3 regions of the Rhizobium sp. 05L419 genome follow, and region 3 is predicted to be linked to each of the others. Evidence: riboswitches for the same ligand, from Rfam matches in the RefSeq annotation. Region 3 holds a riboswitch; each other region holds the start of a gene.
What was found. A riboswitch is a leader RNA that binds a small molecule or an ion and turns the genes downstream of it on or off. The one in region 3 is predicted to bind cobalamin.

Region 1 (8,034 bases), on a different contig from region 3:
AGGTCAAGAAAAATTCGACGGCGGCTGTCAGCCCACCTTTGGATGATGGGGGGCGGGTTCCGGCTTCGTTATAAGGTCTTGGCAGGGACTTATAACAAGAAGGATTGACAACTGCGAAGGGAGTTATAAGGTCTTGGCAGACACTTATAACGGCGATGGAGAATGAGCTGAGACGATTTCCTCAAAAGAAGGCAAGAGCGCATGGACAAGGCGTGGGGCCGAGCTTACCGCCGAGAGAGCCGCCTCACTCCAGAAGGAACAGATGCCAATGATGAAAGAGATCGACATCAGCTATCGGACGATGTTCGCGGAGTTGGTGCAGCGGACGCACGACGGGCAGTTTCTCGCTGACTTCCCTCTGGAAGGATGGTTCGCCACCGTTACCGTGAAGGGCCGCGATTACTGGTATTTTGATCTCCCTACTCCCGAGGGCAAGGACAAGCGAAGCTATGTCGGCCCACACAGCGACGCAGCAATCACGGCGCGGGTGAAAGCCCACAAGGAGATCAAGGACACCCTCAAAGAGCGGAGGCGTATGGTAAGCTCGCTTCGTCGTGCTGGCCTCCCCGGTCCCGACGGGTTCGCGGGCGATATCACGAAGGCCCTCGCTGATGCCGGATTGTTCCGGCTGCGGGCTGTCCTGATCGGATCGGTGGCATTCAGTACCTATGCGGGGATGATCGGCGTTCGGTTGCCCTCGTCGGCAATGCAGACGGGCGACGCGGATTTCGCGCAAGACTTCGCGATCTCGGCCGGGGTCGAAGACAGCCTGCCCCCGGTGCTGGAAGTCCTCCAGTCGGTCGATCCCGAATTCCGAGCGGTTCCGCACCAGGCGGACAAAGCCAAGGTGGTCGCCTTCCAGAACGCCAAGGGCTATCGGGTGGAATTCCTGACGGGAAACCGGGGATCGGACGAGCACACGGGCAAGCCGTCGCCCATGCCTGCCCTCGGCGGCGCGTCGGCGGAAAACCTCCGGTTCCTCGATTACCTGATCTACGAGCCTGTCCGCACGGTGCTTCTCCATCGTGAAGGCGTAACCGTGCTTGTCCCCACCCCCGAGCGGTATGCGGTCCACAAACTCATCGTGTCCTCCAGAAGGCTCACAGACACGCTGGGACGCGTGAAGGCCGACAAAGACCTATCGCAGGCCGCCTTGCTCTTCGAAGCCCTCGTGGAGACGCGCCACGGCGACGAGCTGGCCGATGCTTGGCAGGAAGCATGGGAGCGAGGGGGTGCGTGGAGAGAGGGCATAGTCAGCGGCCTAGCGAGACTGCCCAAGAACGGGGTGAAAGCCCTCGAAAGGGTTCTCGGCCCCGAGGTGGTGGAAAGCCTGGTGAAAAGGTAATCTGAACAGATGACCGGGCAAGACACCCCATATGACCCCGGCCCTTGCCGGCGTTGCGGCAAGCCGTCGGAAGTCGTCCTCAAGATCGGCCAGCAAGTCGTGAACGGCGAGGACAAGTATCTGCCGGATCGTCGGCTATGCCTCGCCTGCTGCTAGATCGAGAAGAAGGAACTATGGGAAGCAGGAGTAGGGACATGACAGCAGAAATCGCGCCTGCCGACTTCCCCGGGCTTGAGAGCCTATGCTGGAACAGGAGCAAGACGGCTCCCATCGATCGGGAAACCGCGTGGAGCCTATATCGGGCCAACTGGCGGTTCATCTACCAGGACGATCTGACGGCCGAGGAAACCCACCTGATCGAAAGCCTTGAGGTCGAATTCGGGGCGCGGTTGCTCGGCACGGAAGGCCCACCACCTCCATTCGCTCTGATCACACCGTAGCCTCAGGAACATGAGCTGCTGCAAGCCTTGCCGGAGCTCGACGCCCCCGGCAGTGTCGGCGATAAGATCGTCACCGAGGTCAGAAAAGCTCTACTAACCCAAAAGATTGTCTGCCGGCGATGGATCCTTTCGGGGTTTGGCGAGCTGATTTTCTGGCGCAAGCAAGTGCCGCTCTGCGCCAGATGCCAACTCCTTCCCCGACCGCTGACGATCACTCGATCCGGTACTGCACGTGATACCGCCCGTGAAAATCCGAGCGCGCCACGCGTGCCGCGACGCCGAAGATGTCGCGGATGAGGGTCTCGGTCAGAACCTCGTCCGGGCCCCCTGCTGCCACCACCCTGCCCTGGTGAAGAACGGCGAGACTGTCGCAGAACATCGCTGCCAGATTGAGGTCGTGAAGTGCCACGATGCTGGTGGCGTCCAGCCTGGAAACCAGCGAGAGGATTTCGAGCTGATGCTGGATGTCCAGATGGTTGGTCGGCTCGTCGAGCAGAAGTTCGCTCGGGGTCTGCGCCAACGCGCGGGCGATCTGCACCCGCTGCCGCTCGCCGCCCGACAGCGTATGCCAGGCCTGGGCCGCACGATCCGCCATGCCGACCTGCACAAGCGCACTGGTGACGGCAAGCTCATCGCCCTCAGCCCACGGCGCGATCGGCCCGCGATGCGGGGTCCTGCCGAGACGGACGACGTCGGCGACAGTCAGCTGTGCGTCGGTGCCGGTCTGCTGTTCGACGAAGGCGACGCGCCGCGCGATGTCGATGCGCCGCATCCCGGCAATGTCGGTATCGCCGAGACGGATGACACCGCTCTTTACATGGCGCAATCCGCACATCAGCCTGAGCAGGCTGGATTTGCCGGATCCGTTCGGACCGAGCAGCCCGAGCGTCCTGCCCGGCGCCACCTCGATGCTGACGCCATCGACCACCATCCTGTTGCCCGCCGACCAGCGGACCTCACTTGCTGAAATGCTCATGTCACGCTCCTCGCGCGGTAAAGAATGACCGCAAAGGCCGGTGCGCCGAACAGTGCCGTGACGACGCCGATCGGCAGGATCTGCTGCGGAATGATGATGCGCGAGACGATGTCTGCCCCGACCATGAAGATTGCCCCCATCAGCGTTGCCGCCGGCAGCAGCCGCAGGTGTCCGGGACCGACGATGAAACGCGCCGCATGCGGGACGACCAGCCCGACAAAGCCGATGGAGCCGACGATGCTGACGACGGCGGCTGTCATCAGCGCGGTCAGCCCCAGCAGCACGATGCGGACCCTGCGGACCGGGATGCCGAGCGTTGCGGCGCTGTCTGCACCGAAGGCGAACGCATCGAGCGCTCGGGCATGGAACATGCATAGGACAAAGCCGGCGCCGGCGATCGGCGCCGCCAGATACACATCCGGCCAGCGCACGCCGCCAAGACTGCCGAGCAGCCAGAACATGACGCCGCGGGCCTGCTCGGCATTGGCCGATGTCGTAACGATATAGGATGTCAGCGCATTGAAGAGCTGCGAGCCCGCCACACCGGAGAGCACGACCCGGTCGTTCTGCCCGCCCGTTCCCGCCGCCAGCAGCGCGACGAACAGGAAGGCGATGACCGCGCCGATAAATGCCCCGGACGACAGCGTCAGCACCCCATAGCCGAGCCCCAGGATCATGACGGCCACGGCCCCCGTCGAGGCGCCGGCCGATATGCCGAGCACGTAGGGCTCCGCCAGCGGGTTTCGGAGCAGCGCCTGCAGGATCACCCCGCAGAGCGCCAGCGCCGCTCCCACGCTTGCCGCCACGAGTGCGCGGCTCAGCCTGTAGTCCCACACGATGCCCTGATGGATGCGGCTGAGCTCGAACGCCGTGCCGAAAGCCCGGTTGGCGACGGCCATTGCCGTGGTCGGCAGCGGAATGGCGATCTCGCCGATCGAGACGGCAAGGCTGATCATGAAGGCGAGAAGGACCAGAGAGACGGCAATGAGCGCACTCAGCACCCACCACCTGCCGCAAACAGCGATCCCGGAGCTCACTGCCTCAGCCCGAAGGCCTTGATGCCCTTTGCCAGACCCTCGATCCCGTCGATGGTGCGGATCGTCGGATTCATCGATTGCGCATCCATCATCACGAAGCGCCTTCCTTTCACCGCCTCGAGCTGGCTCGTCACCGGGTCCTTTTCGAGGAAGTCGATTTTCACCGCCGGGTCATCGGCAGCGTAGCGGCGGCGGTCCATGGTCGCGATCACGATGATCGCGGGGTTGGCCTCGGCGATCGTTTCCCAGCCGACCAGCGGCCACTCCTCCTCGCTCGTCACGACGTTTCTGGCACCGATCGCCTTCAGGATATAGGCAGGCGCACTGTTCTTGCCGGCAATGAAGGCGTCGCCGTTCACCTCCTTGCTGGAGAACCAGAAGACGACGGGGAGCTTGCTGCCGCCGGCGTCGGCAATCGATGCTGCCGCATTCGCCTCGCGCGCCTTCAGGGCTGCAACCAGCGCGTCGCCACGGTCCGTGACGTCGAAGATTTCGGCAAGTTCGCCGATCTCCCGATAGATCAGCTCCATCGTGAAGAGCTCCTTGCGCACGCCGTCTCCACCATCGGCGTTGACCTTCGCGACGCAATCGGCGGGCGCGATATAGGTGTTGATGCCGAGCTCGGAAAACTGCTCCCGCTTGCCGACCGAGCCCTGGGGGCCGACATGCCACTCGAATTCCGCGGCAACCAGGTCGGGCTCCTGGCCAACGACGGATTCAAAACTCGGGTCATTGTCGGCGAGACGCTTGATGGTCTGGTTGTCGGCGGCAAACTGCGGCAGGACCGGCCCGACCCAGACCGCCGTGCCGGCGATATTGTCCTTGAGACCGAGCGAAAGGAGAATTTCGGTCATGCCCTGGCCGATCGAAACGATCCTGCCGGGTGCCTTGTCGAAGGTGACGGTCCGGCCGCAATTGGAAAGCGCGAGAGGATACTGGGTCGCGCCCATGGCGGGAGCCGACAGCCCGGCGACGAAAAGGACGAGACTGAACGATTGAAGCATGTGACGCATGGAGTGCCTTTGTAGAATGGAGGAAAACGCGTCGCGCCCGCCGATCGGGCGGGAAACGCGAGGGTGAAGACGGGTTCGCAGCTGCCGCCCGGCGCCGGACCTCGGTCCATGCGTCGGGACGCAGATTTGCGTCAGCCGTTGCTAAAGATGGATGGCCCAATCAAGCCTGGGATTGGCGACGGCCACGCGGTTCGCACCGATGTCGAGATCGATCATGCTCGCTCCTGTTCCGGGCATCCCCGCCCGGTTGATTGGATCTATCTTCGACGGCAGGTCTCCTGGCTCGCGAATATATGCGTCTCATCTGCCTTCCCGCGCAAACGAGTGTCACGCAGTGGCATGGCGCCCGAAAAGGGCGCCACTGGGATGATCGGCAATCCGCTTACAGTTGCGGGGGCAGCCACGGTCTTGGTCCCTTGTTGGGTCGTCCGCACCGTGTTCCCTATTAATCCCCTCGGAGTCATCGTCGGGGAACCGTCGGGCGCAGTTAAGCCACGCCGTATGACAAGGTCAAGCCGAACGGCTCATGATGTTCAGCCTGAAAACGCCACATGGCTTCCATTCTCCATCGAGCCTTGCCAGAAGTGACGCGGCCAGACCGCTGATTCGACCAATTTCGGACACAGAAGGATGGCATGGCACTGCTCATGAGAGGCGCCCGTTCGCGGCGCGCCGCCACTGGACCGCTTGCGAGGTATGAAGGTGAAACTGCTAACTCTGGCCACGGCTTTGCTGTTTGCAACGGCGCTTGCTTCGACGGCCAATGCCGCACCCCAGAATTTCCCCGGCGCGCCGGGCGCGCTGACGCTTGCCGGCAAATGCGCCAAGCTCGTGGTCGGCAAGGTCGATGCGACGAAGGAGTGCCAGGGCGAAATCGCCAGCGTGACGCTGATCAACGGCCAGGTCACCTTGATCTTCACCTCCGGCGGCAAGATGCTCGGTTTCCAGGGCGACGGCACGAAGATCAAGCCGGCATCCGCCGGCAACGTCAGCCTGCCCCTCAGCCTCGTCGTCACCGGCGTCGGTCAGAAGATGACCGGCCAGGTGAAGGTGACGGGCACCTGCACGATGGGCAACCCCTACGGCGGTAAGCCGGTCGCCATCGAATGCACGGCCAAGAGCGCCGATACCGCCTTTGCCGGCAACTTCCGCACCAACGGCAAGTCGCCGAAGCAGAAGTAGCGTCAACGGGATACGGATGCCTACCCCGCCGTCGGATCGCCCGCGTTGGCGTCCAGATTCTGGTTCAGCCGCTTCAGAAGCGTGTCGACTTCCTCGTCCGTGAAGCCCGACAATGCCTGCCGGTTGCCTTCCATCAGGATTGCGCGCCGGGAAGGCGCTCCTCTGCCTGCTCTGTCAGGGTGATCAGGCGGCTCCGTCCGTCCTTGGGATCGGGGAGCCGCTGGACGAGGCCATCGCGTTCGATGCGCGACAGCAGCTGCGCCATCAGGCGGCTGATCAAGCGCACCACGCGCCGCTGCCCGGCTTGCGGGCGAGGCCTTCGTCGATGAGCTGCACGCCGATCGACCGCCCGTCGCGGGAGATGACGCGCGGCGCTCCGGCCTTGCCAGGCTGCCCGGCCGGGTTCATCGCGAAGGATCCGGCATTGAGGATGTTCAAGAGCCGCAGTTTGGCGGCAAAGCCGATACGTCTTTCACCGTCGCAGCGCGCATCGTCGATGCCCGGGCTGACGATATCGGCAATGACGATCTTCTCGCCCTTGTACCAGAAGGTGCCACCATCGGCGACGCAGTTGATGTGCTCGCCCTGTCCGCAATAGCCGAATGCCGCCTTCGCGGCCTGCGTCTGTGCCGGGGAAACCGAAACGGGTACCGCCTTTTCAGGTGCGGCCGGCGCCTTTGCCGGGATGGGAATCGCAGCGGGAGGCAGCACGCGCGAGACCGCGGAGATCGAGGCGGTCTGTTTCGGCCCGGCATCGCGTGCCGGCTCGCTTTTCGCAACGGTGACGGGGCGCGTGGCGGCGGGCGCGGGGGCATGCGCCGCCAGCATGGGCTTCACGCTCTTCCAGTTGTCGTAGACCGCGATGCCGCCAACGGCGATCGCGCCGATGATGGCCCAGGGGAGAGCGCTTCCGCCTCCCCTGCCTTTTGACCGTGTCGATGATTTGCGGCGGCGTGTCGCTGTCTTGGCCATGTGTCCGAATCCCGTGATCGGCGGATTATCGCCGCGCAATCCTTTCGGAAAGGTTGGCGAATGCCGTTTGGCACCGGCAAGTTTTTTTAAAAAGCCCGTCGTCACACAATCGCGCCATTTGGCGTGTCGGGAGGACACATCACGAACATTTGTTTTTGAAACGCTGGCACGCCAGGCCCGCGTGCGCCATGTGAGGGGCGAGGCGAAATTGGTTTGCGGATGAGAGTATGACACTCGGGCTTTTTTCAATTCTGAAGTGGCCAATCCGGCTCGTCGGCGCAGCCGGCTTGCTGGTCCTTGCGCATGCCGGAGTTGAACAGCTGTCCGGCAATTTTCACGAAGTCATCCCAGGTGAGCTCTACCGCTCCGCACAACCGAGTGGGTCCGACATCCAGACCTATGCCAATACCTACGGCATCAAGGCGATCCTCAACCTGCGCGACGAGAAACGGACGGACTGGTACGAGCAGGAGGCACAGGCAGCGGCGAGAAACGGCATAACACTGATTGATTTTCCGATCTCTTCGTCCAACGATCTGCCGGTCGAGGAAGCAACCCGGCTGGCCCAGCTGATGGCCGACGCGCCGAAACCGCTTCTCATCCACTGCGAACACGGCGCAAACCGCACCGGCCTGGCGGCGGCAATCTATGTAGGGGCAGTTAGCAAGCGCAGCGAGGCATTCGCCGAATTTCAACTGAGCCCCTATTTCGGGCATTTCGCGATACCCGGTTTCAGCCGTTATGCGGTCTACCGTTCCTGGGATGAATTCGAGGAAACCATCGGTTTCTAATCACCGGATGATCGAAAGCCGAGCGGCCGCGACGAGACGGGACTGCTCGATATGGCTTGGAACCTCTGCTGCCGAGCCGGCTTGAGGGCCGGAGCGTTGATATGACCCATCTGATCTCTCGATCCGATATCGATCCGGTTTTCGGCAGCCTGGCGTAGCGCCTGCCACTCGTTCTCGTGTTTCATGTATACGTCCTGCGGCACCAAATCTGTCTTCATGTGTCTCTCGCCAATCATTGGCCAACGCCAGCGGCCCGTGTCAGCGGCTGGGCTTTCGCA
Region 2 (8,034 bases), 250 kb from region 3:
TGTTGACGACAGCGAGTGCTTCGCTTTCGGTCTTGTCGAAGATGGCGGCGGCCTGCTTGGCGTTCATCTGCGGCTGCAGGAGGTCGTTGTGATAGCGGACGAACTGGTCAAGGCCGTTGCTGTCGTCATCGCTGTCGGTCAGGCTTGCATAGATCTCCGGCACCAGCACCAAGCCGGCATATTTGCCGCTGTCTTCTACAAGAATGACGCGCTGTGCGGAGCCGATCGGAAAGCGGTCCTTGAACTCCTCCATGGAAATGCCTGCCTTGGCGGTCTTCACGTCGGCGCGCATCAGCTTGTCGACGGTCAGATTGCGGATCCAGCCGACATCATGGGCACTCCGGATGCTCTCGCCACGCAGATGGAAACGCCAGGTTGCGAAAGAATAGCCGAACGTGCTGCGGACCACCAGCGACGAGGTGAGTACGGCAGCGAGCACGAGCGCGGTTATCGGGAAGTCACCGGTGATTTCCAGCGCAAGAAACGTCATCGTGAGTGGCCCGCCGATGACGGCGACCGCAAGCGAACTCATGCCCACCACGGCGTAGACGACAGGTGTTAAAGTTGCGTGAGCAAAATAGGGGGCAGAGTAGGCAAACAGTTTGCCCAGCAGCGCTCCCATGAACAGGGAAGCGAAAAACAGGCCGCCTCGGAAGCCGGAGCCGATGGATATGGCGGATGCAAACGACTTCAGCAGGAAAAGGCCGACKAGCACGGGGATGGCGACCTCACGGTCGAGGTTCAGATGCAACGCGCCATGGCCAGCCGACAGCACCTGCGGCGTGACGAGAGCAAGCAGGCCAACGACGACGCCGCCAAGCGCGGGCCGCAGCGGCGAGGCGATCGCGCTCCTGCGGGCGAGCTCTTCGATAAAGGCAACGCCCTGCATGATCAGGATGCCGACGCCTGCGCAAAACGCGCCGAGCAGGACCGCCGGAACGTAGTCGGCGGGCATGACGGCTCCGAACGAGCCGACGTCGATGACGAAATCGCTCCCGGCAAGAAGGCGCGCCACGAGCGTCGAAACGAGAGCGGACACGACGACCGGCGTCAGCGATACGATGGTATATGTGCCAATGATCAGTTCGAACGCATAGAAGGCGCCCGTCAGCGGTGCGTTGAAGGCAGCGGCGATCGCGCCTGCCGCGCCGCAGCCCACGAGGACACGCAGGTCCGAGCGGCGCAGCTGCAGCTTGAGCCCAAGCTTCGAGGCAATGCCCGACGCCAGCTGCGTATAGCCGGCTTCAAGCCCCACGGAGGCGCCGAAACCATTGGAGATCAGGTTCTGGACGGCCACAAGGATGCTGTCCGTCAACGACAGCCGTCCGCCGTGGAGCGCATTCGCCTCGATCGGGTCGACCATCGGCTTCTTGCGTGTCTTTGCCAGGATGAACATCAGCAGGCCGAGCAGCATGCCGCCGAACACGGGTGCAGCAAGCAAGAGGAACTTGTTGTCGATTTCGGAGGAGCTCAGCCTTTCGACATCGCTGATGCCGAAGATCAGGCTGTGCATCTCGCGGGAAACAAGACTCATGCCCGTGACCGCGAGGCCGGAGGTGACGCCGACGATCGCACCGGCGATGACCATGCCCATTTCGCTGCGGCGCAGGAGCGCACGCATGCGTCCTACATCCAACAGAGTGTGAAGCAGGCCGAACCGGCGCATATCGATTTTGAGGAGCATGGCAAGGAAACTAGGCGGGCAAAAGCCCGGTCAAGGGCGAGGGAGAGGTGCGACGGCGGCGACGGCATCCGCTTGCGGTGCAATTGAAACAAAAGCCCGGCGATGGCAACAGATTTCTTCTGGCGTAAGTCACTGATAAAATACCATAAATACGGTAGAGATAGTCGTCTTTGCGCGTGGTCGACATGGTTTTCCCATCCAATGCGAAGTGGGTTAGCCAATTGACTTCGCACTGGCGCTTGCCTAACCATGAATCCATAACGGATGGTTCTGGATCGCCTAAAGCGTTTCGGATGAAAAGGGAATGTGACGCGGTGGACCCAATCAGGGCGCTTTCATCACAGCCGACCCCGCGACTGTAGAGCGGTCAGGGTCTTCCGTCCGGCGTCGGATGCGCATTACCGGTTGTCTGCATGGTGCAGACGGGTGAGGCGGGGAAGACGACGGAAAAGCCACTGGTAGTGCAAGCATGATTAGCCGGGGCTGGACGCCTCTCAGTCTACGAATCGTCCGCCTTTTCATGATTGCCGCCGGGAAGGCGAGGAAGATCCGCTGGCACGATCAGGGCGACCGGTTTACCGGCCCGCCCCGATCGCGGCCTGAACCCGCGAGCCAGGAGACCTGCCATATCGTGCCGGGCGCAGAGCCCACCCATGGGGCGACGTCCCCGCTGCCAGCACGGAGGTTGTCATGGCTGAAAGACAGATTTATCGATCGCATGGCGCGGTCGTCTTGCCGGTCGCTTGCGGGCATGGTCCGCAGATCGGATTGCATTTCCCATGAACACCTCATCTTCGGGCGCCACCTTCGTTCTCGGTGGTGCGCGGTCTGGAAAATCCCGCTTTGCCGAGCACCTGGTTGCGGCAAGCGGTCTGGAGCGCCACTACGTCGCGACCGGCCGCGCCTGGGACGACGAGATGCGTGCGCGGATCGACCAGCACAAGGCAGATCGCGGCGACATCTGGACCACCCACGAAGAGCCGCTCGATCTGGTCGGATGCCTTGAGGCTGTCGATGGCGAGAAGCGGGCGATCCTGGTGGATTGCCTGACGCTGTGGGTTACCAATCTGATGATGGCGGAGCGCGGCATAGCGGCGGAGTTTGCCGCCCTTGCCGCCTATTTGCCGACGGCGCGCGCCCAGCTCGTCTTCGTCTCCAATGAAGTCGGGCTCGGCATCGTGCCGGAAAACCGCATGGCGCGGGATTTTCGCGACTATGCCGGCCGGCTGCACCAAATGATCGCGGCGGAAGCTGCGAGTGTATATTTTATCGCGGCTGGATTGCCGCTGAAAATGAAGGGTTGAATTCCATGAACCAGCAGAAGATCCCCGCGACCGTGATCACGGGCTTTCTCGGCGCGGGCAAGACGACGATGATCCGCAACCTGCTCTCCAATACGGGCGGCAAGAGGATTGCGCTCATCATCAACGAGTTCGGCGATCTTGGCGTCGACGGCGAGGTTCTGAAGGGCTGCGGCGCGGAGAACTGCACCGAGGACGATATCATTGAGCTGACCAACGGCTGCATTTGCTGCACGGTCGCCGACGACTTCGTCCCGACGATGACGAAGCTTCTGGAGCGTGAAAACCGCCCCGACCATATTGTCATCGAAACCTCCGGCCTGGCCTTGCCGCAGCCGCTCATCGCCGCCTTCAACTGGCCGGATATCCGCACGCAGGTCACGGTCGACGGCGTGATCACGGTGGTCGACAGCGCCGCTGTTGCCGCCGGTCGCTTTGCCGACGACCACGATGCCGTCGAAGCACGTCGCGTCGAGGACGAATCGCTCGATCACGAGAGCCCAATCGAGGAGCTTTTCGAGGATCAGCTGACCTGCGCCGACCTGATCGTTCTCAACAAGACCGATCTTCTTGACAGCGCGAGCCTCAGCCGCGTTCGTGACGAGGTCGCCTCTCGCATTTCCCGCAAGCCCGTCATGATCGAGGCAAAGAACGGCGAGGTGCCGGCAAGCATATTGCTTGGTCTCGGCATCGGCACCGAAGGCGACATCGTCAACCGCAAGTCCCATCACGAACTCGAGCACGAGGACGGCACGCCGCACGACCACGACGAATTCGACAGCTTCGTCGTCGAACTCGGCCCCGTTGCCGATCCCTCGGCTTTCGCTGAAAAGCTGAAGGGCATCATCGCGGAGCATGACGTACTGCGTCTCAAGGGTTTCGTCGATGTCCCGGGGAGGCCGATGCGACTGCAGCTGCAGGCCGTTGGCACCCGTATCGATCACTATTTCGACCGAGCCTGGGCACCCGATGAAGCGCGCGGCACGCGTCTGGTGGTGATCGGGCTGCACGAGATGGACGAGACTTTGGTGCGCAAGGCGATAGAAGTCCTGGCATAAGGCAAACCGATGCATCTGCTTCTGGCACAGCAGGGAACGATCAATGACGGCGAGGAGGCGATCGATCTCGGTCAGTCTCCCGGCGACATCCTGTTCCTGTCCGCCGCCGACACCGAGCTTTCGGCAATCGCCGCCGCGCATGGCCACAGGCATCAGGCGCGCACGCTGCGCATTGCGAGCCTGATGAGCCTCAAGCATCCGATGTCGGTGGATGCGTATATCGAGCGAACGGCACGACATGCCAAGCTCATCATTGTGCGGGCGCTCGGTGGCGCAAGCTATTTCCACTATGCGCTCGAAGCCCTGCACGCCGCCGCCGCGCGGTATGGCGCGCTGATTGCCGTCTTGCCGGGCGATTCCAAGCCTGATGCGGGTTTGGCGCCGTTTTCGAATGTGCCGCTTGAGGATCTGAATGCGCTTTGGGCCTACCTGATCGAAGGCGGGGACACGAATTCTGCGGCATTCCTTGCGTATGCGCAAACCATGCTTTCGGGTGGTGAGAAGCCGGAAGCGGCCAGCCCTTTGATGAAGGCGGGGATCTGGTGGCCGGGGCGCGGTGTTATCGGCGTCGAGGAGTGGAAGGAAGCGGTTGATCGCTTCTGCTACCCAGGGAGAAGTGGCCCTTCAGGGCAGATGTGGCGCAGGAGTGATGCTGGGAGTGAGCAAGTCGATCGTCACGCCGATGGTTGCGGCACTGCCGATGGGGAGACGGGAGAGCGCCCGACTGTCGCCATCTCCTTTTATCGCGCACTTGTCCAGAGCGGCGAAACGCGCCCCGTTGAAGCGCTGATCGAAGCGCTTGCGGCGGAGGGAATGCGGCCGCTGCCGTTATTTGCCTACAGCCTCAAGGACGCGGTCTCGAAGGGTATCGTCGAGGCTGTCTTTCATGCGGTGAAGCCCGATGTGGTGATTAACACCACGGGATTTGCAGTCTCCGCACCCGGCGCTGCACGACAGCCGACCGTGCTGGAGGCTAGCGACGCCGTCGTGCTGCAAGCAATCTTTTCCGCGTCGTCTCAAGAGGCATGGGCCGCATCGTCGCAGGGCCTTTCGGCGCGCGATCTCGGCATGAATGTGGCCCTGCCGGAGGTCGATGGGCGGATACTTGCGCGGGCTGTCTCGTTCAAGTCGGCAGCGCGCTACGATGCGCTGGTCGAGGCGAACATCGTCGCCAGCGAGCCGGATGCCGGCCGCATGCAATACACCGCGCGGCTCGCCGCCAGTTGGGCGCGATTGCGCAAGACGCGTCCGCAGGACCGACGTGTGGCGCTTGTCATGGCGAACTATCCCAACCGCGATGGCCGTCTTGGAAATGGTGTTGGCCTGGACACGCCGGCAGGCACCATCGAGGTGCTTGGCGCGATGCGGTCGGCCGGCTACGCGGTTTCCAACTTTCCCGGGGATGGTGATGCGCTGATGCGGCATCTGATGGCGGGGCCGACGAATTCCGGCAACGATGGCAAGGTTGTCCGCGAGACGCTTTCCTTGAGTCGCTACAGGGAGTTCCTCGAAGGTCTTCCGAAAAAGATTCAGGATGAAATCGGCCGTCGCTGGGGTGCCCCGGAGACTGATCCGTATGTCAGGGATGGGGCGTTTGCACTGTCGTTCACCCGTTTCGGCGACGTGCTGGTCGGTATCCAGCCGGCGCGCGGCTACAATATTGATCCGAAGGAAAGCTACCATTCGCCGGATCTGGTGCCGCCGCACGGATATCTCGCTTTCTATGCCTTTCTCCGTCATGAGTTCGGTGCCCATGCCGTCATTCACATGGGCAAGCACGGCAATCTCGAATGGCTGCCGGGCAAGGCGCTGGCACTGTCGCAGGAGTGCTACCCCGAGGCCATCCTCGGGCCTCTTCCGCACCTTTATCCCTTCATCGTCAACGATCCTGGCGAGGGAACGCAGGCCAAGCGCCGCACCGCCGCTGTAATCATCGATCATCTGACGCCGCCGCTGACGCGCGCCGAGAGCTATGGGCCGCTGAAGGACCTGGAAGCGCTGGTCGATGAGTACTACGAGGCCTCGGGGGGCGATCCGCGCCGTATTCGTTTGCTCAGCAAGCAGATCCTCGACCTCGTCGCCGATATCGGCCTCGACCGGGATGCCGGCATTGCGAAAGGCGAGAGCGAGACCGAGGCGCTTAAGAAGCTGGACGCATATCTCTGCGACCTCAAGGAAATGCAGATCCGCGACGGCCTGCACATCTTCGGCGTTTCACCGCAGGGGCGGTTGCTGACCGATCTGACGGTGGCGCTGGCGCGCGTGCCACGTGGGCTTGGCGAGGGTGGAGATCGGAGCTTGCAGAGGGCGATCGCAAGCGATGCGTTTGGAAACCCCTCCCCAACCCCTCCCCATAAGGCGGAGGGGCTCAATCTGCGGCAGACCTCTCAACCACGCAAAAAGATCCTCAACCAGCTGCTAGGAGAGGCGGTAAAACAGGTAAGTCCTTCCCCCTTGTGGGGAGGGGTTGGGGAGGGGGCTTGTTTCGACCCGCTCGATTGCGACATGGCCGGCGATTGGCTCGGACCGCGCCCGGCGATGCTCACCGAGGTCTCCGCCGATCCATGGCGGACACAGGGTGACACGGTTGAACGGATCGAACTGCTCGCGGCGAAGTTGGTGTCTGCCGAGATCGCCTGCCCGAGCGATTGGCATGCGACCAATGCAGTCCTTGCCGAGATCGACGCCCGCCTGAAGCCCGCGATCCTCGCCTGTGGCGCCGCCGAGATCGATGGATTGCTGCGCGGTCTTGACGGTCGATTCGTGCCGCCCGGTCCTTCCGGAGCGCCGACGCGAGGGCGTCCGGACGTGCTGCCGACGGGGCGCAATTTCTACTCGGTGGACAGCCGCGCGGTGCCGACACCGGCGGCATATGAACTCGGCAAGAAGTCTGCCGAGCTCCTGGTCCGTCGCTATGTGCAGGATCACGGCGAATGGCCGGTTTCCTTCGGACTGACGGCATGGGGCACATCCAACATGCGCACCGGTGGCGACGATATCGCCCAGGCAATGGCGCTGATCGGCGTGAGGCCGATCTGGGATATGACGTCACGGCGTGTCACCGGCTACGAGATCATCCCGCCTGCCATGCTGCGCCGTCCGCGTGTGGACGTCACCTTGCGCATATCAGGCTTCTTTCGCGATGCGTTTCCCGAGCAGATTGCGCTTTTCGACAAGGCGATCCGCGCGGTCGGTGCGCTGGACGAAGATGTCGCGGACAATCCGGTCGCCGATCGCATGCGCGGCGAGGCGGCGAGGCTTGTCACAGCCGGGCTCGACGAAGCGCAGGCGCGCCGCCGTGCGGGCTTTCGCATTTTCGGCTCGAAGCCGGGGGCTTACGGCGCGGGGCTGCAGGCGCTGATCGACGAGAAGGGATGGGAGCGGCGTGCCGATCTGGCCGAAGCCTACCTGGTCTGGGGCAGTTATGCCTACGGTGCCGGCGACGAGGGGTGCGCGGAGCGCGGCGTCTTCGAGGAGCGGCTGCGGTCGATCCAGGCCGTGGTGCAGAACCAGGACAATCGCGAGCACGATCTTCTCGACAGCGACGAATACTATCAGTTCGAGGGCGGCATGGCGGCGGCGGCCGAGCAGTTGGCCGGCGCACGGCCGTCTATCTACCACAATGACCACTCGATGCCCGAAAAGCCGGTGATCCGCTCGCTGGAAGAGGAAATCGGCCGGGTCGTGCGCGGCCGTGTCGTCAATCCGAAGTGGATCGACGGTGTTATGCGGCATGGCTACAAGGGCGCCTTCGAGATTGCTGCGACGGTGGACTATCTCTTTGCCTTCGCGGCAACGACGGGTGCCGTCGGCAATCATCATTTCGAAGCCGTCTACCAGGCCTTCGTCGCCGATCCCAAGGTGCGCGACTTCATGATCGAGAAGAACCCAGCAGCGTTTGAAGAGATGAAGGAGCGGCTGCTGGAAGCGGTCGACCGCCAACTCTGGACGCCACGCAGCAATTCGGCGCAATTCGATCTTGCGCGCGCCG
Region 3 (8,034 bases):
GTCGAGATGATCTTGCGCTCATGAGCCTTGGCTAGAACGCGTTTCTCGATGTCGCCCAGCTCGTCGGCGGACTTGTCGAAATGAAGGTGTACGAAGTTTGGCAGGTTATGCATGGAACGACTCCCGATACTGTATTCCTAGTTCGGGGCGAGTATTCCGTTATGCAGTGAAATTGCAATGCGACACGCAATCCACCGGCTCAGGAGCCCGGATTGCGTATCCACGCGTGCTGCGGGAAGAAGCGGTCGAGCGTCCGGGCTTTGCCGAACATGATGTCATGCTGGATATAGCGATAGTCACGCACGAGCGGATCCAGGTTTTTGGGATTGAGAACCCAGTCCGGTGAGGGCGTATTGTCGCGTGCAATGAGCTGATAGCGGTCCACGACAGCATATTTCTTCTGAACGCGGCCGAGGAAGCCGGTGTAGAATGGATGCTCGTAGCCCGCGAATTTCAGCAAATGGTAGGGCAGCAGAGAAGGGCTGATGGTGCCGATGTCCGCTTTCGATCCCTTCTTGTTCGACCAGATGACCAGCGGCGTCTCGTGCTCCTGCTTCATGACGCTGACCGATGCCTTGCGGGTTGCCACCTGGTCGGGCATGTAGCCTGTGTCCATGTAAACATTGCCGAGCGGCGGAAGATGGTCGCCCCAAAGCACGATGATGGTTTCACGCTCGCGCTTCTCGGCCCAGTCCACCAGCAACTTGAAGCTGTCGTCGGCCTCCTTGACGCCCTGTGTGTAGGTGGCAAGCGTCGCACGGTCGGCTTCCGTCAGTTTGCCTTGAATATCGATTGTGTTCTTGCCGTAGCGGTTGGCTTCGTACGGACCATGACCTTGCAGAGTGACAGCGAAGAAGAAGAAGGGGCGATCCATCCCATCCGCTTCCTGCATGATCTCCTTCATCAGGGAATCGTCGGAGGCGAATATGCCGCGCTTTTCCATCGCCGGCATAGTCTCCTCGCTGCGAAACTCCTCGAAGCCGAAATCCTTGTAGACCTCGTTGCGGTTCCAGAACCAGCCGCTGAAAGGATGCAGCGCACGCGCTGCGTAGCCTTCGCCCCGGAAGAAGGTCGCAAGCGATGGAACGTCGGTGCGGACGTACTGTTGATAGGGAATGCTGCCGTAAGGCAGAAATGCGTTCGAGAAGCCGGTCAGCGCCTCGAACTCGACATTGGCCGTCATGCCACCGAATTCCGGCGAAAAAACATGGCCGGATTGGGCTGCGCGGATATTCGGCAGCGGATCTTCAGACAGCTTCAACGTCTTCAGTCTGGTGGGATCCCAGAAGGATTCGCTCATCAGCATGATGACGTCGGGCTTCTCACGGGGGCCACTCAGATAGCCGTAGTTGCGTGCGGGAATAGCGTCGAGCGTTTGCGTGCCGAAGCCGGCGGGAGCCGCAACATCGGCCATCGGAATATTGAACATGAAGGCCAGGATAAAGCCGTTGCTGCGGTAGTTCTCCTTCTGGTCCCACATCATCGGCACGACCTGCAGACGATCGCGGATCCAGGAATACTGGGAGTAGTCCATCAGCGATGCGAAAGCCGCGATAACAGGTAGGCCGAGGCAAAGGCTTCTCGTGCGGTTCTTGCTCGACAGCTTCGGAAAGTGGCGCCAGGCAAAACGCCAGGCAAGCACGATTCCGGTGACCGAGAGCAGGATACCAACGGCAAGTGCCACGGCGGCAAACGGACGGTCGCGAACCATGACGGGCAGAAGCTCCATGATCTGCCGCCCGAAAAGTACATCCGACGGATAGAGCGGATCGGAGAGATAGTGCTGCTTCTGATTGGACACGAATGCTGGGACGAGCACTGCCGGCAGAACGATCAACGCGGACAGAAACCGCCGACCCAACACCGCGTCGAGCGACAGCATCAGCACCGTCAGCATCACGACAGTCGTCATGCCGGGACGGGCCGTCGACGTCACGAACTCCCCGACATCGGTGATAGCCCCACGTGCGATTGATTCGACCGCGACGGTCGCCAAAAGTGCTATCAATGCCGAAAGCGCTACGCTGATCGCACCGCGAAGCGCGGTCGGGCGTCCGCTTGCGCCGACACGCGTGTAAAGCGACGCGACGCGCATTGCCGCTTCAGACCTTAAGACTTGCGCGATCAACGGTGAAACTCCAGTGTCATCAAACCTTCACCGAACTGTCACATCTCCGTCATGAACGCTAGATGAACCGGTTAGGTTTCCCGCATGTATGACTTTATTGATCAAATTGCCCTCGGCGCTTTTGCGTCGATGATGCTGATTTGCGATGGGACATAGCTAGCATACGCAACATAACCGCCGAGAAGTGTCCTTGCGCGAGGGCAGGCGGTGGCGTAGTTCAGACCTTCGTTTGAATCTGAGGTCGAGGAGGCTTTACGTGCGCAGTTCCGTGGAGATCTTTAATGTCCGGACGGGTGTGTCCCGGAGTGTCTGGCAAACCGATCAACTCGTCGAAGCGCCCAATTTCTCACCAGACGGCAGCTACCTCCTGCTGAACGGGGACGGGCTTCTTCACCGTCTCGCGCTCGATGGTTCTGGGCGCGTCGAGATGGTCGATACTGGCTTCGCGATCGCGTGCAACAACGATCACGGGATTTCTCCGGATGGTTCGCGGATCGTCATTTCAGACAAGACCGAATTCGGCAAGTCGGCGATCTACGTTCTGCCTGTCGAAGGCGGCGTCCCCCGCCTGGTTACGACGAACCTTCCGTCCTATTGGCATGGCTGGTCACCGGACGGCCAGGAACTCGCCTATTGCGGCATCCGCAACGACCTCTTCGACATTTACACGATCCCGGTCAGCGGAGGCGAGGAGAAGCGCCTCACCCACGGAGAGGGCCGCAACGACGGGCCTGACTATTCCCTTGACGGCCGATGGATCTACTTCAATTCCAGTCGCACCGGTCTCATGCAGATCTGGCGCATTCATCCTGATGGGACAGGGCTCGAACAAATCACGCACGACGACTACGGCAACTGGTTCGCCCATCCGTCTCCCGGAAACGACAAGGTGCTGATCCTTTCCTATGATCCCGACGTGTTCGACCATCCGCGCGACCTGAATGTCAGGCTGCGGCTCATGGACATGGACGGCGGCAATCTGACGACACTCTTCGAACTATTCGGCGGGCAGGGAACGATCAATGTGCCCAACTGGTCACCAGACGGTGACGAGTTCGCCTATGTCAGATATTTCCCAGCGTCCGCCTGATCGATTGCGTTTGGCGGCATTTCGCGACATAGGTTGCTCGTCGGGTGCCCGCGTCAGCGCGGGAGAATCGGGAATTCGGTGCAAGACCGGAACGTGCCCAACGCTGTAAGGCTGACGTTTGCCGCTCAAATGCCACTGGCTCCGTGCCGGGAAGGCGCGGCAGGCGGGTGACCCCAAGTCAGAAGACCGGCCCGACAATCATAGACTGACCCGCGTGGACGGCGGGCGGTTGTGTTGTTGGGGATTGACGATGCGACCAGACCATTCTGGCTCTCTACCAAGAGCTGCGGCCTTTTCTGAGGACGAACGCAAAGCGGTTTACAAGGCAATTGAGACGCGACGGGACGTTCGCTCGGAGTTTCTGCCTGACATCCTGCCGGACGACGTGATCAAACGTCTCCTGGAAGCCGCGCACCACGCACCGTCCGTCGGCTTCATGCAGCCGTGGAACTTCATTCTCGTGCGCGACCCGGACGTCAAGTCCGCCGTGTGGGACGCCTTCAATCGTGCCAATCTGGAGGCGGCCGAGATGTTTTCCGGCGAACGGCAGCAGGCCTATCGGTCGCTGAAGCTGGAAGGCATCCGCAGCGCCCCGCTTGGAATCTGCATCACCTGCGATCCGGATCGCTGCGGCGACGTCGTGCTTGGACGGACGCACAATCCGCGGATGGATTCCTATTCGACGGTCTGCGCGGTACAAAATCTCTGGCTAGCCGCGCGCGCGGAAGGGATCGGCGTCGGCTGGGTCAGCATCTTCCATGAAGCCGACCTCAAGCAGATCCTCGGCGTGCCCGAGCGGGTCGAGATCGTTGCGTGGCTCTGTGTCGGCTATGTCGACCAGCTGTACGAGCAGCCTGAACTCGCCGTCAAAGGCTGGCGGCAGCGGATGCCAGTCGCAGAGCTGATCTTTGCCGATCGCTGGGGCAATGGCGAAGGGATCGAATAACCGCTACCGCTGCTGCGGTTGAGCACCCGGGGTCGATGGGTGCTTGAGGTCGATTGCCCCCTGATCGCCGGCTAGGAATTGGGGTCCGATCTGGCGGACCTTGTCGCTTTGCAGATCATAGGGCCGGTCGGGCACCTGGGATTGCGGGGCAGGCGCCGCAATCGCAGGCGCCTCCGGCTTCCGGGTCTCGATTTTGGTGATCGAGCCGTTCTTGGGCAGTTCGGTGACTGCAGACTGGTTCTTTCTCATGCGTTCGTAGTAGGCGGGGAGGTCGCAGCTGCAGGACGTTTTTTCCCCCGGCTTGCGGTTCTTGTAGACGAATGCATTCGGCATCGCGCTATAGGGCGCGCCCGTCGCCGTGGAGATCATGTCCGATGTCTCTCCGACGGAGACATCGTGATAGAAAAGCTCCGTATCGACGCCGGGACACATTTTCGCGCAAGTGTCGGCGTCGCGCGCGAAGTCCATCGAAGTCGCGTTGGAGCTGAGCGGGAAGAAGCCTCCGTCACAGGTGCGGACGCACACCGTGTTGAGATGCGAAAGGGGTTGCATACCGGATGGAACATAAGACCTTCGCCGCCCCTGGCCACCGCCGAGCGGTATGAACGTGTCGTCGCGCATCGCCTGATCGTCGATGCTCGGAGGCGGTGCATACTGGGGATCGTCGGGGAGCGACGACTCTGCGTTGCAACTGTTGGCGTCGAGTGCAGCGATCAGCTCGTTGCGCGTGCGGGTATCTTCGCTCTGCGCCCGCAGTTCGTCGCGGCGCTGCTGGAGATAGCTGATATTATCGGCCATCTTGGCTTCCGCCTGCTCGAGCTCGCCACAGAAGTCGGCGTTGTCGCCGCCGATCGTCACCATGCTGCCGGCGCTGCACCCATTACGCCGCAAATCGCTTCTGACTTTTCGAAGCTCGAGATTCTGCTCGGCGATGGCACTCGCATATTTGCGAACCTCGGGCGTGGTTCCTATCACCTGCGGCAGGTCCGCAAGACGCGCGCGCAACTCACCGCAGATCGGCGCGACTTGCGCATAAACCGGTGTCGAAAGGGCGATCAGGAGCGCAAAAGGCAAATTCCGGCGTTTCAAGGCATCGTCCCGTGGATGAGCAAATACCAGTGGATCGGGCGCACGTCCGCCGCCACTTTCCTCAGTAGCCTGTTTGTATTAACAAGCTGCCGTTGCAATTCTAACGCATTTTCCCGATCTCTGCCAACTCAAGCCGGCTGGGAAGCCTCCACGACGGCGAGCGCTGCCATGTTCACCACACCTCGGGAGGTGACCGACGGCGCCAGGATATGGGCCGGCATTGCCGCACCGAGCAGGATCGGGCCGACATGCAGACCATCGGTCATCGACTTGACGACGCCGAGCGTGATGTTGGCGGCGTCGAGGTTCGGAAATACCAGCAGGTTTGCTTCGTCGTGCAGGGTCGTATCCGGCATGACGCGCTTGCGCAACGCCTCGGAGATCGCGCTCTCGCCATGCATCTCGCCATCGACTTCCAGCTCGGGCGCACTATCACGAACCAGCTGGAGCGCTGCACGCATCTTCGTCGCGCTCTCGGATTCACGGGAGCCGAAATTCGAATGCGAGACGAGCGCGGCGCGCGGCGTGATCCCGAAGCGCCTGATTTCCTCGGCCGCCAGGATTGCAGACTCCGCGACCTCCTCGGCGGTGGGGTTGAAGGTCACATAGGTGTCGGTGAAGAAGGTGGCGCCCCGCTGCGAGATCAGCAGGCTCAGCGCCGAAAAATCACGGACGTCCTTCCGCTTGCCGATGATCTGGCGGACGTCGCGCAGGTGCTTTTCGTAGCGGCCTTCAAGACCGCAGATCAGCGCGTCGGCTTCGCCGCGCTTGAGGGCCAACGCGCCGATGACCGTCGTATTGGTTCGAACGATCGTCCGGGCGGCCTCGGGGATGACGCCGCGGCGGCCGACCAACGAGAAATAGAGGTCTACATATTCGCGGAAACGCGGATCGTCTTCCGGGTTGATCACATCGAAATCCGAAAGCGGCCGGATGCGAAGTCCGTAGCGCTGCAGGCGGGTTTCGATAACCTGGGGCCGGCCGATGAGGATCGGTTCGGCAATCCCTTCTTCCAGCAGAACCTGTGCCGCGCGCAGAACACGTTCGTCCTCGCCTTCGGAGAAGATTACGCGCTTGCGTTCGGCATTCTTCGCTGCGGCGAAGATCGGCTTCATGACAAAGCCGGAACGGAAGACGAAGCGGTTCAACTGATCGAGATAGGAATCGAAGTCGGTGATCGGTCGCACGGCAACGCCGCTTTCGGCTGCTGCCTCGGCAACGGCTGGCGCGATGCGCAGGATGAGGCGCGGATCAAACGGCGAGGGGATGAGGTAGTTCGGCCCGAAGACCGGCGTTTCGCCGGAATAGGCGCGGGCGGCGACGTCCGACGGCTCCTCGCGGGCAAGTGCCGCGATGGCGCGAACGGCGGCCATCTTCATTTCCTCGTTGATCGTCACGGCGCCGCAATCCAGCGCGCCACGGAAGATATAGGGGAAGCAGAGGACGTTGTTGACCTGGTTGGGGAAATCCGACCGGCCGGTGCAGATCATCGCATCCGGGCGCGCTGCGCGTGCGAGGTCGGGCATGATTTCGGGTGTCGGGTTGGCAAGCGCCATGATAAGCGGCTTTTCGGCCATCTGCGCCAATAGTTCCGGCTTCAATACGCCGGCAGCTGAGAGACCGAGGAAGACGTCCGCGCCACCGATGTTTTCTGCCAGCGTGCGCGTGTCGCTCTTCTGTGCGTAGACGCTCTTCCATTCGTCCATCAGCTCGAGGCGACCCTCGTAGACAAGGCCCTCGATGTCATGGACCCAGATGTTTTCGCGCCTGGCACCGAGCGTAACGAGAAGATTGAGGCAGGCGAGGGCGGCAGCGCCGGCGCCCGAGGCGACGATCTTGACCTCATCGATCTTCTTGTTGGCGAGCTCGAGCCCATTCAGGATCGCGGCCGCAACGATGATGGCAGTGCCGTGCTGGTCGTCGTGGAAGACCGGGATCTTCATCATTTCGCGCAGGCGCCGCTCGATCTCGAAGCATTCCGGCGCCTTGATGTCTTCGAGGTTGATGCCGCCGAAGGTCGGTTCAAGGGAAGCGACCGTCGACACCATCTGTTCGACGCTGGCGGCGTCCACCTCGATATCGAACACATCGATATTGGCGAATTTCTTAAACAGGACGGCCTTGCCTTCCATGACAGGCTTTGAGGCAAGCGGTCCGATATTGCCAAGGCCGAGAACGGCAGTACCGTTGGAAATAACGGCAACGAGGTTGGCGCGCGAGGTATAGTCGGCGGCCGTCTCCGGATTGTCGCGGATGGCGAGACAGGGAGCAGCGACGCCCGGCGAGTAGGCCAGAGCGAGGTCACGCTGGTTGCCGAGCGGCTTGGTGGCCTGGATCTCGAGTTTGCCGGGACGGGGATAGCGGTGAAAGAAGAGCGCCTGTTCGTCGAGGCTTCCACCTGCCATGTTGTTTTCCGTCTTGGACTTGTCGTGATGATCCATCATCGCCTCCGGGCTGCCGCACATGCTGTCGTTGGTTCGCCTTCCATACATCAATAAAAACGCGGGAACAGTCAGAATTTCGGTTCTCGCGCGAAAACACCGCAAATATGGACCCATGCGAGGACCAGGCTTTCGGGTCGAAATCCAGTCAAACACGCCAATGTCATCTTCCTGAAACACGAGTCTGGTTTTCAGGGACGAGATGAACAATGGGACACGGGCAGAATGCTTGTGAAGGACAATATGGATACCCGCCACTTCCGTACGCTCTTTATCTCCGACGTGCATCTCGGTTCAAAGGCCGCGAAGGCGGACTTCCTTCTCGATTTTCTCAAGTACC

Region 1: linked by a shared signal. The riboswitch ahead of AC1DMK_RS09300 (ABC transporter substrate-binding protein) and the one ahead of bluB (5,6-dimethylbenzimidazole synthase) in region 3 are both predicted to bind cobalamin.
Region 2: linked by a shared signal. The riboswitch ahead of cobU (bifunctional adenosylcobinamide kinase/adenosylcobinamide-phosphate guanylyltransferase) and the one ahead of bluB (5,6-dimethylbenzimidazole synthase) in region 3 are both predicted to bind cobalamin.

The regions. Positions count from the first base shown of each region.
Region 1 is NZ_JBFTOF010000005.1:295,052-303,085, forward strand. It holds gene AC1DMK_RS09270 (hypothetical protein) at 1-74, shown strand, start outside; gene AC1DMK_RS09275 (nucleotidyltransferase family protein) at 269-1,345, shown strand; gene AC1DMK_RS09280 (hypothetical protein) at 1,355-1,501, shown strand; gene AC1DMK_RS09285 (hypothetical protein) at 1,540-1,785, shown strand; gene AC1DMK_RS09290 (ABC transporter ATP-binding protein) at 1,997-2,761, opposite strand; gene AC1DMK_RS09295 (FecCD family ABC transporter permease) at 2,758-3,798, opposite strand; gene AC1DMK_RS09300 (ABC transporter substrate-binding protein) at 3,795-4,811, opposite strand; cobalamin riboswitch at 5,063-5,305, opposite strand; gene AC1DMK_RS09305 (hypothetical protein) at 5,508-5,993, shown strand; gene AC1DMK_RS09310 (hypothetical protein) at 6,127-6,282, opposite strand; gene AC1DMK_RS09315 (hypothetical protein) at 6,270-6,965, opposite strand; gene AC1DMK_RS09320 (dual specificity protein phosphatase family protein) at 7,193-7,756, shown strand; gene AC1DMK_RS09325 (hypothetical protein) at 7,753-7,974, opposite strand; gene AC1DMK_RS09330 (hypothetical protein) at 7,989-8,034, opposite strand, start outside.
Region 2 is NZ_JBFTOF010000002.1:278,608-286,641, reverse strand. It holds gene AC1DMK_RS03730 (chloride channel protein) at 1-1,684, opposite strand, end outside; cobalamin riboswitch at 1,933-2,327, shown strand; gene cobU (bifunctional adenosylcobinamide kinase/adenosylcobinamide-phosphate guanylyltransferase) at 2,464-2,988, shown strand; gene cobW (cobalamin biosynthesis protein CobW) at 2,994-4,043, shown strand; gene cobN (cobaltochelatase subunit CobN) at 4,053-8,034, shown strand, end outside.
Region 3 is NZ_JBFTOF010000002.1:29,242-37,275, reverse strand. It holds gene AC1DMK_RS02555 (DUF1003 domain-containing protein) at 1-113, opposite strand, end outside; gene AC1DMK_RS02550 (LTA synthase family protein) at 200-2,095, opposite strand; gene AC1DMK_RS02545 (TolB family protein) at 2,385-3,218, shown strand; cobalamin riboswitch at 3,244-3,427, shown strand; gene bluB (5,6-dimethylbenzimidazole synthase) at 3,469-4,164, shown strand; gene AC1DMK_RS02535 (DUF2865 domain-containing protein) at 4,168-5,253, opposite strand; gene AC1DMK_RS02530 (NADP-dependent malic enzyme) at 5,382-7,694, opposite strand; gene AC1DMK_RS02525 (UDP-2,3-diacylglucosamine diphosphatase) at 7,920-8,034, shown strand, end outside.